Regions from separate parts of the Rhodococcus ruitaii genome, predicted to be linked through region 1. Evidence: riboswitches for the same ligand, from Rfam matches in the RefSeq annotation. Region 1 holds a riboswitch; each other region holds the start of a gene.
The links. Region 1 has a riboswitch for thiamine pyrophosphate ahead of thiO (glycine oxidase ThiO). Riboswitches for the same ligand answer to the same signal wherever they lie in the genome.

Region 1 (5,193 bases):
AGCCCGGCCAGAATCGTGTCGTCGGTGGACACGGCATCGACCTGCCGCTGCTGGAGGACGACAAGGCAATCCGCCCACGACGGCACGGTGAGGATCGAGGCCGCGGGTTGCAGCTGCTGCATGCGCGTCAGCGACGTCGTACCGGCCGCAATACAGACACGCCGGCCTGCAAGGTCTGCGGCGCTGCGGATGTCGGAGTCCTTGACGACGAGCACCCGCTGCTCGGCGACGAAATAGACGCTCGAGAAATCCACATGCTCACGCCGCGCGCACGTGATGCTCATCGTCTTCGCGATGATATCTACGGTCGCGTCCTGAAGTGCCTGTTCTCGCTCCGCAGAGTTCAGGATCCGGAAGTCCACGGCTTCGGGGTCGCCGAGGATGTCCCGGGCGATCTCCCGGGCGATTTCGACATCGAATCCGGTGATCCGTCCGGTCGCAGGATCGCGGTAGCTCATCAGGTTGCTGCCGGTATCGAGTCCGACGATCAGCCGGCCACGGGCCCGGATTGTGTCGAGTGCGGGACCGGCTTCGTCGCCCGTGGGCCGCAAACTTGCCGTGGGGTCGTCGCAGGTAGGGGGCGTGGGGAAGCCGGTCGGAGACGGCGCGACCGACGCACTTTCGGGCATCGGCAGTGTGACCGTCGTGATGTCGAGATCCGACTCGTGTGGTGGTGTCTCGGTGGCACAACCGGTCACCGCCAGCACGACTGCGCACACGGCAGCCAACCCGGTGAAGATCGTGTGGCGCGCCGTCAATGGTACTCCCGGAGTCTGGGCAACAACCCGACGATGACGGCGATCAGCGACAGCATCATCAAGGTCAACGCCATGGGTGCGAGACCGGACAGCGTGCGCGACGCCCGGAATTCGTTGTTGCGAAGCTCCTCGCGGGTCTCCTCGATGCCTTCGCTCAGCGCGGCGTCGAGCCGCGCGAACTGCGCGGTGGCTTCGTCCGGTCCGGGGCCGGTGGCGAGCACGGCGGCAGCTGTGTAGTCGCCGCGCTCGAGCGCCGCCACCGTCCGCACGTGCGACCTGATCCACATTTCCCGCGCCGACTCCGCCTGCGACACGGCGTCAGTGCCGATCTCCACGGTGCCGCCGTCGGTGTAGCCGTCGAGCAGATCGCCGAGACGTGTGATCGTCTCGTCGTAGGCGCCGATGTAGGTCCCGCCCGCATCGCGTCGAGCAAGCAGCAGCGTCTCGACCGTGCGCGACTGCTGGGCGAGGATGCGGCTTTCGGTGAGATCGGAGAGCGGCGAAGCTCCCTGCGCGATCGCGCGTTCGGTGGCGCTCGACGACGCGAGGCCGGCGATGAGAAGCCAGCACAGCAAGACTCCGGTCGCGCCGATCGCGAGAATCAGGCCGGGATTGAAGGTGCGCCGGGTCTTGCGGCTCACGAGTACGTGAGCGGAGCACAACGCGGCCACGGTGACGAGAAGCAGTCCGATCGCACCCCACGGAGGGGCCACCGCGGCACGCTGCGTCGCATTCACCGCCAGCACACCCTGTGTATGCAGTTCCTGGGCGACCGGCAGCATCGACGTCTGCATCAGATTCGATGCTTCGGCCAGGTAGGCCGCACCGACCGGATTACCGGTCCGATTATTGGCGCGCGCAGTCTCGATCAGCCCCGTGTATGTGGGGAGCATGCGGGCGATCGCCGCGACGTTCTCGGCACCGAGTTCGTCTTCCGCGGCCAGGCCGGCAGCCGCGACCACGAGCTGCCCGGAAGCCTCCGCGATCGCCTCGAGATAGCGGTCGCGCACCTCGGCCGGTTCGATACCGCCGGAGATGAAGCCGGTGGCGGCAGCCGCGTCGGCGATGGACAACGCGCTGTACAGATTCTGGGCGGCATTCGCGAGTGGCTCGGTGGTGGCGAGGAGGCGGTCGTGGGTCGCCTTCCGGCTGCTTGCGACCTGGGCGGATGCCACACCGGATACGACGAGCAGTACCGCGAGAACCAGCCCCAGCGAGATCAACTTGGCGGGTGTCGAGCGGAACAGTTCCCGCAGGCCGTCGACCCGGTCGCCCGGACCGTCGGAATCCTCGGCGGGCCGTGCCGAGCCGCCGACGGAATTGATCGGAGGGGTCACTCGTACGTTCACGGTGCACCCCTTCCTGGAAAGCTTGGTTGTGGCGAGCATATAAGTTGAATGGGGAGAATCGGCAGGCGTCCACATTGTCGGAGTTCCTCGCCGGAGTTCGCGAGCTCTGGCAACCGACACATGATGGTGGAGGCGTTGTGCCCTCGTGAGCATCCACGAGGGGCGGGAAGGCGGACGCAATGCGCGGTGACGGGGACGGCTGGGCGGTAGGACCCGACGGAGGACGTCGATGGGGCCTGCACGGTGCCGCGGGATTGCTGCTGCGCGCACCCGGAAACGACGGATCGCCCGCGGTACTGCTCCAGCTCCGCGCGGTGTGGAGCCACCAGGGCGGAACGTGGGCGCTGCCCGGGGGTGCGCGCGACAGTCACGAATCCGCCGTGGATGCCGCCGTCCGCGAAGCCCACGAGGAAGCCGGTATCGACAACGCCGCGGTCGCGGTGCGGTCCGAGCGGGTCACCTCCGGTACCCCCGGCTCGTGGACCTACACGACCGTCGTCGCTGATGCTCCTGCACCGCTGGACACCACCATGAACGGTGAGAGCCTCGAATTGCGATGGGTATCGGAGGCCGAGGTCGAATCGATGCCGTTGCACACGGGATTCGCCGATGCGTGGTCGGCGCTGCGTACCCGTCCGGTGCGGATGCTGCTCGACACCGCGAACATCCTCGGGGCCGGCGGACCGACCGGCTGGTGGCGCGACCGGCCCGGTGCGACAGGTGTGCTGCTCGCGGACATCGCGACCGCGCTCCCGCGTACCGTCGAGCTTCCGGATGGAACGTTCGGGTGGGTGTCGCGGGTGGAGGCGGTCCTCGAAGGTCAGGCACGCAGCGCGATCGTCGTCGATGCCCGCACCCACGTGCACACCGCCGACGGCAGCGGCGACGACGAGATCGCGCGGCTCGCGGAGGCTGCGGTGCCCGCTACCACGACCGCACTCGATCCGGCGGTGACGGTGGTGGTGACGGCCGACCGTGGTCTGCGTGATCGGCTGCCGCAGGGTGCTGTCGCGTTGTCCCCGTCGACGGTCCTCGGCTGGCTGTAGAAGGTTACGCGGACAGTGCAGCCTTCAGCGCCGCCGCGGCAGCGCGGGGGTCGTCGGCCTTCGTGATCGCCCGCACCACCGCGACGCGCCGCGCGCCCGCGTCGAGTACCTGCGGGAGGCGGTCGAGATCCACGCCGCCGATCGCGAACCACGGTCGTTGCGGATGCGATGCGTGCACCTCACGGATCACCTCGAGTCCCGCTGCGGTGCGCCCAGGCTTCGTCGGGGTGTCCCACACCGGACCGGACGCGAAGTAGTCCACGCCGTCCTCGCCGTCGGCGAGGACGGCCTGTGCGCGACTGGTCGTGGACCGGCCGATGACGATGTCGTCGCCGAGGATCGCCCGCGCTTGCTTCACCGGCAGGTCGCCCTGCCCGAGGTGCAGGATGTCGGCGCCGGCAGCGAGCGCGATGTCGGCCCGGTCGTTGACCGCCAGCAGTGCACCGTGGCGCGCGCAGGCATCAGCGATCACCTCGAGTGCGGCGAGTTCCTCACGGGCCTCGAGACGGCCAAACTTCTTCTCACCGGCGGAATCCTTGTCGCGCAACTGGACGATGTCGACGCCGCCGACCAGGGCTTCCTCGATGAACCGGGCGAGGTCGCGGGTGTCGCGACGGGCATCGGTGCACAGGTACAACCGCGCGGTCGCGAGGCGTCCACGGGGGTCGGGATGGTTGCCGCGGTAGGTGGTCCGGTAGGTCGTCACGGACAAGACGGTAGCCTCTACCTCGGAAGTGACAACACGGGAGTCCCGAGGTACGCGGGGCTGAGAGGGGGCCTGCCGGCCCCGACCGTTATGACCTGACCCGGATCATGCCGGCGCAGGGAGCGAGGTGGATGTCGTGTCGACGGTAGCCGTAATCGGCGGTGGAGTGATCGGTCTGGCTGTTGCGTGGCGCGCCGCCAGGGCAGGGTGGACGGTCACCGTCCGCGATCCTCATCCGGGCTCCGGTGCCTCGTGGGTTGCCGGAGGAATGCTTGCGCCGCTGTCGGAGGGGTGGCCCGGGGAAGAGCACGTCCTCGGTCTCGGCGCGGCGTCGCTGCGGCGCTGGCCGGAATTCGCGCGCACCCTCGCACACGAGACCGGCGTCGATGTCTTCACGGCGGGCGCGTCGCTCACCGTCGCGCTGGACGCCGCGGACGCCGCAGACTTGCGCACGATCGCGGCGTGGGTGAGTGAACAGGGCCACGAGATGCAGATTCTCACGCGGGCCGAGATCCGCGATCTCGAACCGTCGCTCGGTCCGAGGGTCAGGCTCGGTCTGCTCGCACCCACCGAACTGTCCGTCGACAACAGAAAGCTCGTCGAGGCGCTACACCGCGCTGCTGTCGCCGCGGGCGTGCGGTTCGTCCACGATCCCGTCGGCAACCTCGCCGATGTGCCCGACGACCGTGTCGTCCTGGCGGCCGGGTCTGCCTCGGCGAATTTGTGGCCGGGTCTTCCCGTCCGGCCGGTCAAAGGGGAGATCCTGAGGCTGCGCACGCGCCCCGGAGCAACCCCGCCGCCGCAGCACACCGTGCGCGGCAGCGTGCACGGACGCCCCGCGTACCTGGTACCGCGCGCCGACGGGCTCGTCGTGGGCGCGACCCAGTACGAAGCGGGAGACACCGAGGTCACGGTTGCGGGAGTGCGCGACCTGATCGCCGACGCCGAAATGCTGTTCCCCGCGATCGGCGAGTACGAACTGCACGAGGCGAGCGCGGGTCTGCGCCCGATGAGCCCCGACAATCTGCCGTTGATCGGCCGGTTGTCGGAGCGGGTGATCGCCGCGACCGGGCACGGCCGCAACGGGGTTCTGCTCACGGCGATCACCGTCGATGCGGTACTCGCCGAACTCGCCGACGACCCGCTCCCCGAAGCGACACACGCAGATCCCCGCCGATTCGTGAAAGAGAGTGTGCGATGACAAATCGGATTTCGGTCGGTCTCACCGTCAACGGTGAGGAGAAGTATTTCGCGCAGGCGCCGACCGTCGCCGAACTCCTGGTCGAGATGAGTCTGCCGGAGAAAGGCATCGCCGTGGCAGTCGACGGTGTGCT
Region 2 (5,193 bases), on a different contig from region 1:
GAATGCACCGCATGCGCCTCCGCCACCCACAGCACCGGCATCCGGAATCCCGCGTCACGCGAGAGGGCCATCGCGCCGCTCGGCTTCGGCAGATCCGGATACGCGGCGGCGATCTCGGCAAGCCGTTCGGGCTCGAGATCGGGACGGTCCTTCGCGAGCGCCTCCAGCATCGCCCGCACCGCCGAATCGTCGACCGGCATCAACGGCGACTTCATGAAACGGAAGATCGACGGCTCGTCCTTGTTCGACCCGATGATGAGAGGCACCCGATGCGACAGGCCCTTCTGGAACGCCGCGACAGGATACTTGGGCACCAGGTCGCGGTCGACGACCGGTGTCATCGCCAACGTTCCGGGGATCTTCGTGGGGATCTCCCCGACCACCGTTTCTGCCGCCTCGACAAGCTGCGCGTAGGGCATCTGTCGCAATTGACCCACCCCGGACGACGGCACATCGAGGATGTCGAGAAAACGTTCCGCCACCATCGCGGCACGCTCGCGGCCGTATACCGATGTCGCCGGCGGCGACTGCGCGATCGCCCGATGGAACAACCCCTCGGCGCGCGGCACCGTCATCAGTGTCGTGATCGACCCCCCGCCCGACGATTCGCCGAACAGGGTCACGTTGCCGGGATCTCCACCGAAGTCCGCGATACAGTCGCGCACCCATTCGAGCGCCGCAATCTGATCTCGCAGACCGAGATTCGACTCGTATGTGTCGCCGGCCGTGGAGAACGACGACAGGTCCAGGAACCCGAACGCCCCCAGACGATAATTGAGCGTGACCACCACGACGTTGCCCGTCTCGCACAGCGCGCGGCCGTCGTAGATCTTCTGGCCCGAATAGCCGATCGCATAGGCGCCGCCGTGGATCCACACCATGACCGGGCGCTGCTTGCCGTCCGGTTCGGGTGCCCAGATGTTGAGCGACAGACAGTCCTCGCCGATTGCCATGCCCGAGGAGATCCCGATCGGACTGTTGGGACTCTGCGGAGCTATCGGCCCGTACCGCAGGCACTCGAGCACGCCCGACCACGGCTGCGGCATCTCCGGTGCACGGAACCTCATGTCGCCGCCGGTGGGGGCGGCGAACGGGATCCCCTTCCACGAATACACCGCGCCGTCGCGGTATCCACGTGCGTCGCCGTACTTGCATCCGACGACGAGTGTCTCGGCGTCCACATGACCTCCCGGTGAGCTACCCACATCCCAACGTACCTACGGGAGACTCCCCCGGCATCGTCCGGGCGAAGATGCTATCGTCGCCACCGACCGACACGGGGTGCTCCGCAAGCGCGGGGCTGAGATCACACCCGTCGAACCTGATCAGGTAATGCTGACGAAGGGATGTTTCGGGATGACTGTGCCTGCGCACGATTCACCGACCGACCGTTTCACCGATGCCCTGTGGGACCGCACGAAGGTTCCCCGCGACTCCATCGACGACCACGAGTTCCTGCGCAGCCTGGGCGACGGCACCCTTCCGCCCGAATCGTTCCGCTTCTACATCGAGCAGGATGCGCTCTACCGGCCCGGCTACGTCTCGTGATCCTCCGGCTCCGGATCGCTGCTCTCGTCGCCACCGCCGTCACCCTCTGCACCGTGAGCGCGTGCACCGGTGACAGTTCCGACGACACGGTCCGGTTCGCACTCGATTGGACTCCCAACACCAACCACACCGGCCTGTATGTGGCGCTGCAGGAAGGGCTGTTCGACGACGCCGGGCTCGACGTCGAGATCCTGCCCTACAACGATGCATCGCCCGACACCCTCGTCGACTCCGGCAACGCGGAGTTCGGCATCTCCACCCACGGATCGGCAACCTTCGCCCGCTCCGCCGGGGCCCACACCGTCGCGGTCCTCGCTCCGCTGCAGCACTGGGCCACCGCCATCGCCGTCGAAGCCGACCGTAGCGACCTCGCCCGGCCCACCGACCTCGACGGCCGCATCTATGCGGGATTCGGCGATCCCGGCTCCTCGGCGACCCTCGCACAGGTGATCCGCAACGACGGAGGACGCGGCGAATTCGAGGAGGTGGTACTCGGCACGTCGGCCTACGAAGCGGTGTACTCGGGCACCGCGGATTTCACCGTCTCCTTCCTTGCGTGGGAGGGGCTCGAAGCCGAGCACCGCGGCCTGCCCATGCGCTACTTCTCCTACGCCGACTACGGTTTCCCCGACGCCTATTCCATTGTCGTGAATGGCAACCAGGATTGGCTCGACGAGAATCCGGACCGAGCCCGCGCGTTCGTGCAGGCACTCCAGCGGGGGTACGAGATCGCCGCCGACGAACCCGATCGGGGCGCCCGCGCGCTGCTCGACGCCAATCCGGGTGCCTTCCCCGATGAGAGTCTCGTCTACGAGAGTCAGCGGATGCTCTCCGCCGAGTACCTGCGCGACGACCAGGGTCGCGTCGGAACCCTCGACACCGAGAAATGGGCGGGCTACGCCCGGTTCCTGTACGAGCAGGGGCTTCTCACCGGCCCCGACGGTGCACCGTTGACCTCCGAACCCGACTGGTCGACCTACCTCACCGACGACTATCAAGCACAGTGACCAGCAAGCGCAGTGACCCCGGCACCCTCGAGTCCGGGGTCACGACAGACAGTGTCGACGCTGCGGTGCGCCGCGCGAGTCGGGCGCTGCCCGCGATCGTCATCACGGTGATGCTCGTCGCGGTGTGGCAGCTCTACGTGATGGTCAGCGGAATCCGTCCGCAGGTGTTGCCGTCTCCCGCACGTGTGCTGCAGCAGGGGTGGGCCCATCGCACCGACATCGCCGAGCACGCGGCAGCGACACTGCAGGTCACGATCATCGGTTTTGCGGTGTCGTTGACCTTGGCGTGGGTGCTGGCGATCGCCGTCGATTTCTCGCCGTGGCTGCGGCGGGCGTTCGTGCCGCTGTTCGTGGCCTCGCAGACGTTGCCCATCATCGCCATCGCGCCCCTGATGATCATCTGGTTCGGCTTCGGGTTGCTACCCAAGATCCTGGTGATCGCCCTGGCCACGTTCTTTCCGATGGCGATCGGGTTGATCGAGGGATTCGCAGCGACCGACCGCGAGGCGGGGGCGCTTCTGCGCAGCATGGGTGCCACCCGCCGACAGGTGTTCCGGTATGTACGCCTCCCATCGGCACTGCCGCGGTTCTTCACGTCGCTGCGCATCGGCATCACGTACGCCGTGGTGGGGGCGGTGTTCGCGGAATACGTCGGTGCCACGTCGGGGCTCGGCATCTACATGGCCACCCAGAAGAACTCGTTCCGCACCGATCTGGTACTCGCCGCGGTCCTGGTCACCGCCGTCGTGTCACTGACGTTGTACCTGCTCACCTATGTGGCTGAACGCATGGTCGCGCCGTGGGCGCTCACCTCCCAGAATAGAGCCACAGGGAGTCGCGCATGAGCGCCGTCACCGTGTCCGGCGTACATCGGTCGTTCGACGGAAACCACGTGCTCGACGACATCGGATTCGACGTGTCCCCAGGGGAATTCGTCTCGGTTATCGGCCCGAGCGGGTCGGGGAAATCCACACTGTTCGGGCTGGTGGCGGGGCTCGACGACCCTGACGAGGGCATCGTCACGGTTGGCGGAGCACCCGCGGCACCGGGTCGCGCCGCACTGATGCCCCAGAAGGATCTCCTGTTTCCGTGGCGCAGCGTCCTCGACAACTGTGCGCTCGCTCTCGAGGTTCAGGGTGTGCCACGCCGGGAGGCCCGCGAACGAGCGCGGACCCTGTTCCCCGCGTTCGGTCTCGCCGGTTTCGAGGATGCCCGACCGTCGCAGCTGTCCGGCGGGATGCGTCAGCGCGCCGCGTTGGCGCGGACCGTGGTCCAGCAATGCGAGATTCTGTTGCTCGACGAGCCGTTCGGCGCTCTGGACTCGCTCACCCGCACCGACATGCAGTTGTGGCTGCAGGACGTGTGGCAGCGCGACCGCTGGACCGTCCTGATGATCACCCACGACGTCCGCGAGGCCGTTCTGCTGTCCGACCGGGTCCTCGTCCTGTCGCCTCGGCCCGCAAAGATCCTGCACGAAGTCCGGGTTCCGCTGCCTCGACCACGATCGTTGGAGTTGTTGACCGACCCCGAGTTCGTGGCAGTGGAACGCGAGCTCGTGTCGGTACTGCACGACCGGTCCGACATGCATTGAGCGCTCACATGATTCGGAATGCCGGCGTATCGAATCGGTAACAGCATGCCCGCTCACCTGCACCGACCATGCCACCCCGTATCTATCGGATTACAGCGCTCACCTGCACCGCATCTCGGGCGTACCTTGGGAAATCCGCAGTTCGAACACCTGTCCGGCAGGGGCGACGAGCGAGAGGAGGCGACGGCATGAGCAGTGCATTGTCCGACCCCTTCATGCAGCCACCACCTGCGCATATCCCTCGTGTTCGGGAGTACAGCGGCGTCAGCCTCGCGTCTCGGGCGCTGAGCCTCTCCGTGCGCCACACCGTGCGGCCGTTCCTCGATGCCTGGGCGCTCGCGCCGACCCTCCCGTGGCCGACGGCTCTGGTCGACCGGGCAGCGCTCCCGCTCCTTCCGGTGTCGGGGACCGAGCGTCACCGGGTCGCATTGGACGCGTGTTCGGCCGAGTTCGTGCGCGCACCCGGCGCCGACGGTCGCACCGCGATTCTGTACCTGCACGGCGGCGCGTTTCTGTGCTGCGGTCTGACCACCCATCGTCAGCTGGTGTCGCGCATCTCGGCGGCAGCGGGAGCGCCGGTGCTGTCGGTGGCCTATCGGATGCTCCCGCGTCATCCGATCCGACGTGCAGTCGACGATGGCATGTCCGGACTGCGCTGGTTGGCTGCCCACGGCTACCCGATCGATCGGATCGTCATCGCCGGCGACTCCGCAGGCGGATTCCTCACCTTCTCCGTGGCGCACGAAGCACTGCGCATGGGGGTGGGTCGGGCCGCGGGCACCGTGGCGATCTCTCCCCTGACCGATCTCGATCCCCACCGCAAGCTCGAACATCCGAATGCCCAGAAGTGTGCACTGTTCCCACGACGCGCGGTACCCGTGCTGTCCACCCTGATCCAGCGAGCCGAGCGGATCGACGCCCGGTACGCACCGGTGCCGTCCCCCGTCGATCTCGACATGACCGGCATGCCGCCGGCACTGATCCAGACCGGGTCCGAGGAAATGACCTTCATCGACGCCGAGACCATGGCGTACCGTCTCGCCGCAG
Region 3 (5,193 bases), on a different contig from region 1:
TGTACGGGTACTCGGCCTCGACCCGCGCCGTGATCGCACTGCGCTTCGGCAGGTTCTCGGCGTCCAGTTGCAGCAGGCGGAACTCCACAGTGCGCTCACCGCCGCCGAGCTCGTCGACCTGTATCGCAGCTTCTACCCGAACCCAGTTCCCGCCGAGGAACTCCTGGGCTCCGTCGAGCTGACCGCCCAGCGCGACACCCGGTTCGAGAAGCTGTCCGGCGGTCAGAAACAGCGACTGTCGGTGGCTCTCGCCCTCGTCGGCCGGCCCCGCGTGGTGATCCTCGACGAACTCACCACCGGACTGGACCCTCGCGCGCGGCGCCGCATGTGGTCGACGATCGAGCGGCTACGCAACGACGATGTCTCGGTGCTGCTGGTCAGCCACGCGATGGAAGAGATCGAGCACCTGTGCGACCGCGTCGCGCTGCTCGACGACGGACGTGTCGTCGCGGTGGACACCCCGGCGGGCCTCGTCGAACGCGCGGGCGCCGCCACCCTCGACGACGCCTTCGTCTCACTTACCGGAAAAGAACTCCAGGAGCAGGAATGACCGCGACAGTGCAGAACCACCGCCCCGGCTTCGCGTCGTGGCTGACCCTGATCCGCTGCGAAGCGAAGATGGTCGCCCGCGACACCGCCGGCCTCGTCGTACCGATCGGATTGCCGCTCCTGATCCTCGTGATGAGCGCATCCAGCGCGAGCACCGAAGTAGTGGTCAACGACCGCACCGCACTGGACGTGTTCGTCCTTCCCCTCGTGTTCACCATGGTCGTCGCGACGATCGGCATCATCAACATGCCCAGTTTCCTCGCCTACTACCGGCGCACCGGCATACTGCGCAGACTCGCGGTGACCCCGGCATCACCCGCGATGGTGCTCGTCGCCCAGGTCGTCGTCAGTGTGCTGCAAGCCATTCTCGGTATCGGCGCGGCGATGGCTGTTGCGATGCTGGCCTTCGACACGAATCTTCCCGCTGCTCCGCTCGCGACACTCGGGATGCTGGTGCTGGCCGCGGCGTCGATGTACGCGGTCGGGATGATCGTCGCGGCCGTGTCGCCCACGCCGAACTCCGCGGTCGCCATCGGGCTCATCGCGTTCTTCGCTCTCGGCGCATCCGGGGGAATGTTCGGGAGCCGCGACGCGCTGCCCGGCCCGGTCGCGCAGATCGGTGAGTGGTTGCCATTCGGTGCCGCCGTCGAAGCGATTTCCGCGACGTGGGCGGGCACACCGGTGGACGCCGCCCACCCGATCGCGCTCGGCGTGTCGATCGTGGTGGGTGTAGCGATAGCGGGTGCCCTGTTCCGGTGGGACTGAGGTGATACCGACGCTCGGGGCGCTCGCACTGATCCTGTTCGCGGTGGTGTTTCTGGTCGACGGCATGACCCGGCCGGGCTACGACAGCATCCGCCAACCCGTCAGTGCGCTTGCCTTGGGACGGCGCGGCTGGGGCCAGATTTCGAACTTCGTGGTGTGCGGCGCAGCAGTCACCGTGGCTGCCTTTACGATCGACGGTGCGATGCTGCTGACGATCGCGGTCGCAGTGTTCGGGACGGCGCTGATCGTGTCGGGTATCCCGATGGACCCGATGCGCGGATATCCACCCGGCACGCCGAACACGACTCCGGCGCAGTACTCGTGGCATCACCGCGTACACGACCACGCGGGGGCCGTGGTGTTCTCGGCACTTCCGGCCGCCGCGCTGATCGCGGTGTTCACCGTTCCCGGCACGGGCTGGAAATGGTATTCCGCACTCACCGCGGCGGCGCTCGTCGTCGGTTTCGGGTGGTTCGGTCAGGCATGGGAGAACGATTCACCGCGCGCGGGCCTGATCCAGCGCGTGGTGATCGTCGTGGGGTGGTGCTGGCTCGCCGTGATGTTCGCGTTCGCGCTCGCACCGTGAGGGCTGTCTCTCGACGGCATCAGACCCGATGAGGTCCTGGTCACGATTGCTGCGGTGGGCCTGTGGCACACAGACCTCGCGGTTCAGCACGGCGACATCCCGGGCGACTTCCCGCTGGTACTCGGTCACGAGGGTGCCGACCACATCGCTCAGGTCGGCACGGGCGTCACCGGCTTCGAAGTGGGCAACCTGTTAACCTGACCTTCGAAACTCGACACGGGGTGCCGGACACGGCTGAGAACACACCCGTAGAACCTGATCTCGATCATGCGAGCGAAGGGATGCCGAGTCGGCGACGGGCCATCGGTCCCACGCCGTCTGCGTATCCCTTCGGTCCGAAGGGAAGGCGTCACAGCAATGTCCACAAGAACATCTCTGAAGAACCGGATCGTTCTGATCACGGGTGCCGGCCGCGGGCTCGGCCACAGCATTGCACAGGCCTTCGCGGACGAAGGTGCGTCCGTCGTCGTGAACTACCGGCACAGCAGCGATGGGGCACGGGCGCTCGCGGAGAGTATCGGCGCCGAACGCGCGATTGCTGTGCAGGCCGACGTCACCGACCGCACGCAAGTAGCGGCGATGTTCGACACAGCGCGCGCACATTTCGGACGTCCGGTGACCACCGTGGTGAACAACGCCCTGCCCGACTTCTCGTTCAACGGAGATGCTCGCGAAAAAGCGGATCGAATCGGCTACAGCGCCTTCGCAGCCCAGCTCGAAGGCATCGTCGGTGGTGCGGTGAACACCATCCAGGCCGCTCTGCCGGGAATGCGGGAGACCGGCGGAGGCAGCATCGTCAATATCGGGACCAACCTGTTCCAGAACCCGGTTGTGCCCTACCACGACTACACCGCGGCCAAAGCGGCCCTGCTGTCGACCACCCGTACTTTCGCTGCGGATCTGGGCCCCGAAGGCATCCGTGTGAACATGGTGTCGGGCGGACTCCTGCGCACCACCGATGCATCGTCCGCGACACCCCCGGAGGTCTTCGACCTGATCGCCGCGTCGACCCCGCTGCGCAAGGTCACGACCCCGGAGGATTTCGCCGCCGCCGTGCTGTTCTTCGCGTCCGATTGGTCGCGCTCGGTCACCGGGCAGAACCTCGTCGTCGACGGCGGGCTGGTGATGAACTGATGGCGGCGCGCACCCTGCATCTGAACGCATTTCTGTACGGCGCCGGTCACCATTCCTCTGCGTGGCGGCACCCGGACTCCGCAGCCGAACGCATCGGCGACATCGCCTACTTCGAGGAACTCGCGCGCACCGCCGAACGGGGATGCCTCGACGCAGTGTTCTTCGCCGACGGTCACAGTGTGAACCCCGCGTATACGGCCGGTACAACATGGTTTCTCGAACCGATCACGGCGCTCTCTGCAATGGCCCGGGCGACCGACAAAATCGGGCTGGTCACCACGGTGTCCGCAAGCTTCTACACACCGTTCCACGCAGCCCGTATGCTCGCGTCGCTCGATCACATCAGCGGTGGACGCGCCGGGGCCAACATCGTGACATCGATGTTCGACGCCGAAGCCCGCAACCATGGATTCGATTCGCTCCCCGTTCACGCCGAACGGTACGGCAGGGCGGAAGAGTTCATCGCCGCGATTGTCGCGCTGTGGGATTCGTGGGACGAAGACGCTGTGATCGCGGACCGTGCGGCCGGACGCTTCCTCGATGCCGATGCGATCCACCGGATCGAGCATCGCGGCAGACACTTCCGTGTAGACGGTCCGCTCACAGTGCCACGCTGCCCGCAGGGGCGCCCGGTCGTGTTCCAGGCCGGAGCCTCGGAAACCGGACGGGACCTTGCGGCCCGCCACGCCGAGGCCGTGTATTCGGTCGCCTGGGATCTTCCGGCAGCGCTCGAATTTGCCACCGACCTGCGTGCCCGTGCCGCCTCCGCGGGACGTGATGCCGCGTCGATCGCGATCCTGCCCGGTCTCGTCACCTACGTCGGACGCACCGACGACGAGGCCCAGGCGAAGAAGTCGGAACTGGACGCGTTTCTCGACATCGAGGGCGCTCTTACCCAACTCGGGGCCTTCACCGGCCAGGACTACACCGGCCACGACCTCGACGCTCCCGTCTCGGACCTGCCGCCCATCTCGGAATTCACCGGCCCACAGGGGCGATACGCGACGGTGCAACGAATCATCGAGACGCAGCGACCGACCCTGCGAGAGCTGCTCGGTTTTCTCGCTGCCGGCGGCGGTCACGCCACCATGATCGGCACACCCGAGTCGGTCGCCGACCGAATCGAGGAGTGGTTCGTCGCCGGTGCCTGCGACGGCTTCAACCTGATGTGCCCCGCTTACCCGGATTCCCTCGACGACTTCGTCGACCTCGTGGTGCCGGAGTTGCAGCGTCGCGGCCTGTTCCGCACCGAGTATCCGGGCAAGACCTTGCGCGATTCGCTGGGGCTGGAGGTGCCGTCTCCGCACACGCCCGAAGCCGTAGCGGCACACTCGGGGTGATTCGGGTGTGCAGTTGTTGTCGATTCTGCGCTGGAAAACGTACTACAACTGCGCTCTCGACAGACACCTGGACCGCGACAAATGGTGGAGCTGAGGGGAATCGAACCCCTGACCTCTTCGATGCGAACGAAGCGCGCTACCAACTGCGCCACAGCCCCGAAGGTTCCGTAGAACCAACTCGCAAACCTTAGCAAACCCCGACCTCCAACACGAAATCGGGATATATGCGCAGGTCACGGCCACACAAGCCGAAAAGCCCGCACGGTGTGGTGCAGGCTTTTCGGGGTCGTTCTCCCAGGTCTTCCGATCACGCACCAGAGGCGTGCCGGACCGGAAAGTCGTCGGGGTCGTCGTAGCTCGGGTCGGCGTAGCCAGCGTCGTCGTAGTGGTGGTCGGCGTAGTCGGGATCGGCGTAGTCGTCGTACTCGTCGTCGAACCTGTCGAGGTGCTCGAATTCGGGATCTTCGTCGTCGAGGTCGAGCACCACCGCACCAGGGCGCCGCAGCCGAGACGGAACACCACCGCCCTCGCCCGCGCCGCGCACGTGCACTCCGGTCGCCGCCGACCGCTGGAGGCGGGCCATCCTACGTCGACGAATGTCCTGTTCGAGCCGGACCTGGCGCCTCAGATAGAACAGGTAGCCGACCAGGCCCGCCACCACGAGGCCACACACCCACCACATCACCGACGACAAGATCAAGGCCAGCGCTGCGGTCATGATGGCGCCGATGAGCAGCCCCAGGACGACGCGCTGACGGAACTCGTATCGTTGGGCTGACGCCTCTGCGTCGGCCTGGGGATCGAATCCGCCGCGGCCGC

Region 2: it holds a riboswitch for thiamine pyrophosphate, as region 1 does, so the genes downstream of both, ACZI8W_RS21100 (thiaminase II/PqqC family protein) here and thiO (glycine oxidase ThiO) in region 1, are expected to answer to the same signal.
Region 3: it holds a riboswitch for thiamine pyrophosphate, as region 1 does, so the genes downstream of both, ACZI8W_RS00615 (3-oxoacyl-ACP reductase) here and thiO (glycine oxidase ThiO) in region 1, are expected to answer to the same signal.

The regions. Positions count from the first base shown of each region.
Region 1 covers NZ_JBUYWC010000012.1:186,145-191,337, reverse strand. The annotation lists gene ACZI8W_RS17480 (glutamate ABC transporter substrate-binding protein) at 1-758, opposite strand, end outside; gene ACZI8W_RS17475 (hypothetical protein) at 755-2,107, opposite strand; gene ACZI8W_RS17470 (NUDIX hydrolase) at 2,287-3,153, shown strand; gene thiE (thiamine phosphate synthase) at 3,158-3,859, opposite strand; TPP riboswitch at 3,886-4,000, shown strand; gene thiO (glycine oxidase ThiO) at 3,996-5,060, shown strand; gene thiS (sulfur carrier protein ThiS) at 5,057-5,193, shown strand, end outside.
Region 2 covers NZ_JBUYWC010000017.1:76,693-81,885, reverse strand. The annotation lists gene ACZI8W_RS21105 (carboxylesterase/lipase family protein) at 1-1,181, opposite strand, end outside; TPP riboswitch at 1,268-1,364, shown strand; partial or broken gene ACZI8W_RS21100 (thiaminase II/PqqC family protein) at 1,357-1,539, shown strand; gene ACZI8W_RS21095 (ABC transporter substrate-binding protein) at 1,563-2,555, shown strand; gene ACZI8W_RS21090 (ABC transporter permease) at 2,666-3,400, shown strand; gene ACZI8W_RS21085 (ABC transporter ATP-binding protein) at 3,397-4,146, shown strand; gene ACZI8W_RS21080 (alpha/beta hydrolase) at 4,335-5,193, shown strand, end outside.
Region 3 covers NZ_JBUYWC010000001.1:120,073-125,265, reverse strand. The annotation lists gene ACZI8W_RS00635 (ABC transporter ATP-binding protein) at 1-550, shown strand, start outside; gene ACZI8W_RS00630 (ABC transporter permease) at 547-1,314, shown strand; gene ACZI8W_RS00625 (DUF998 domain-containing protein) at 1,316-1,900, shown strand; gene ACZI8W_RS00620 (alcohol dehydrogenase catalytic domain-containing protein) at 1,904-2,101, shown strand; TPP riboswitch at 2,108-2,199, shown strand; gene ACZI8W_RS00615 (3-oxoacyl-ACP reductase) at 2,258-3,034, shown strand; gene ACZI8W_RS00610 (LLM class flavin-dependent oxidoreductase) at 3,031-4,374, shown strand; tRNA gene ACZI8W_RS00605 (tRNA-Ala) at 4,457-4,532, opposite strand; gene sepX (divisome protein SepX/GlpR) at 4,682-5,193, opposite strand, start outside.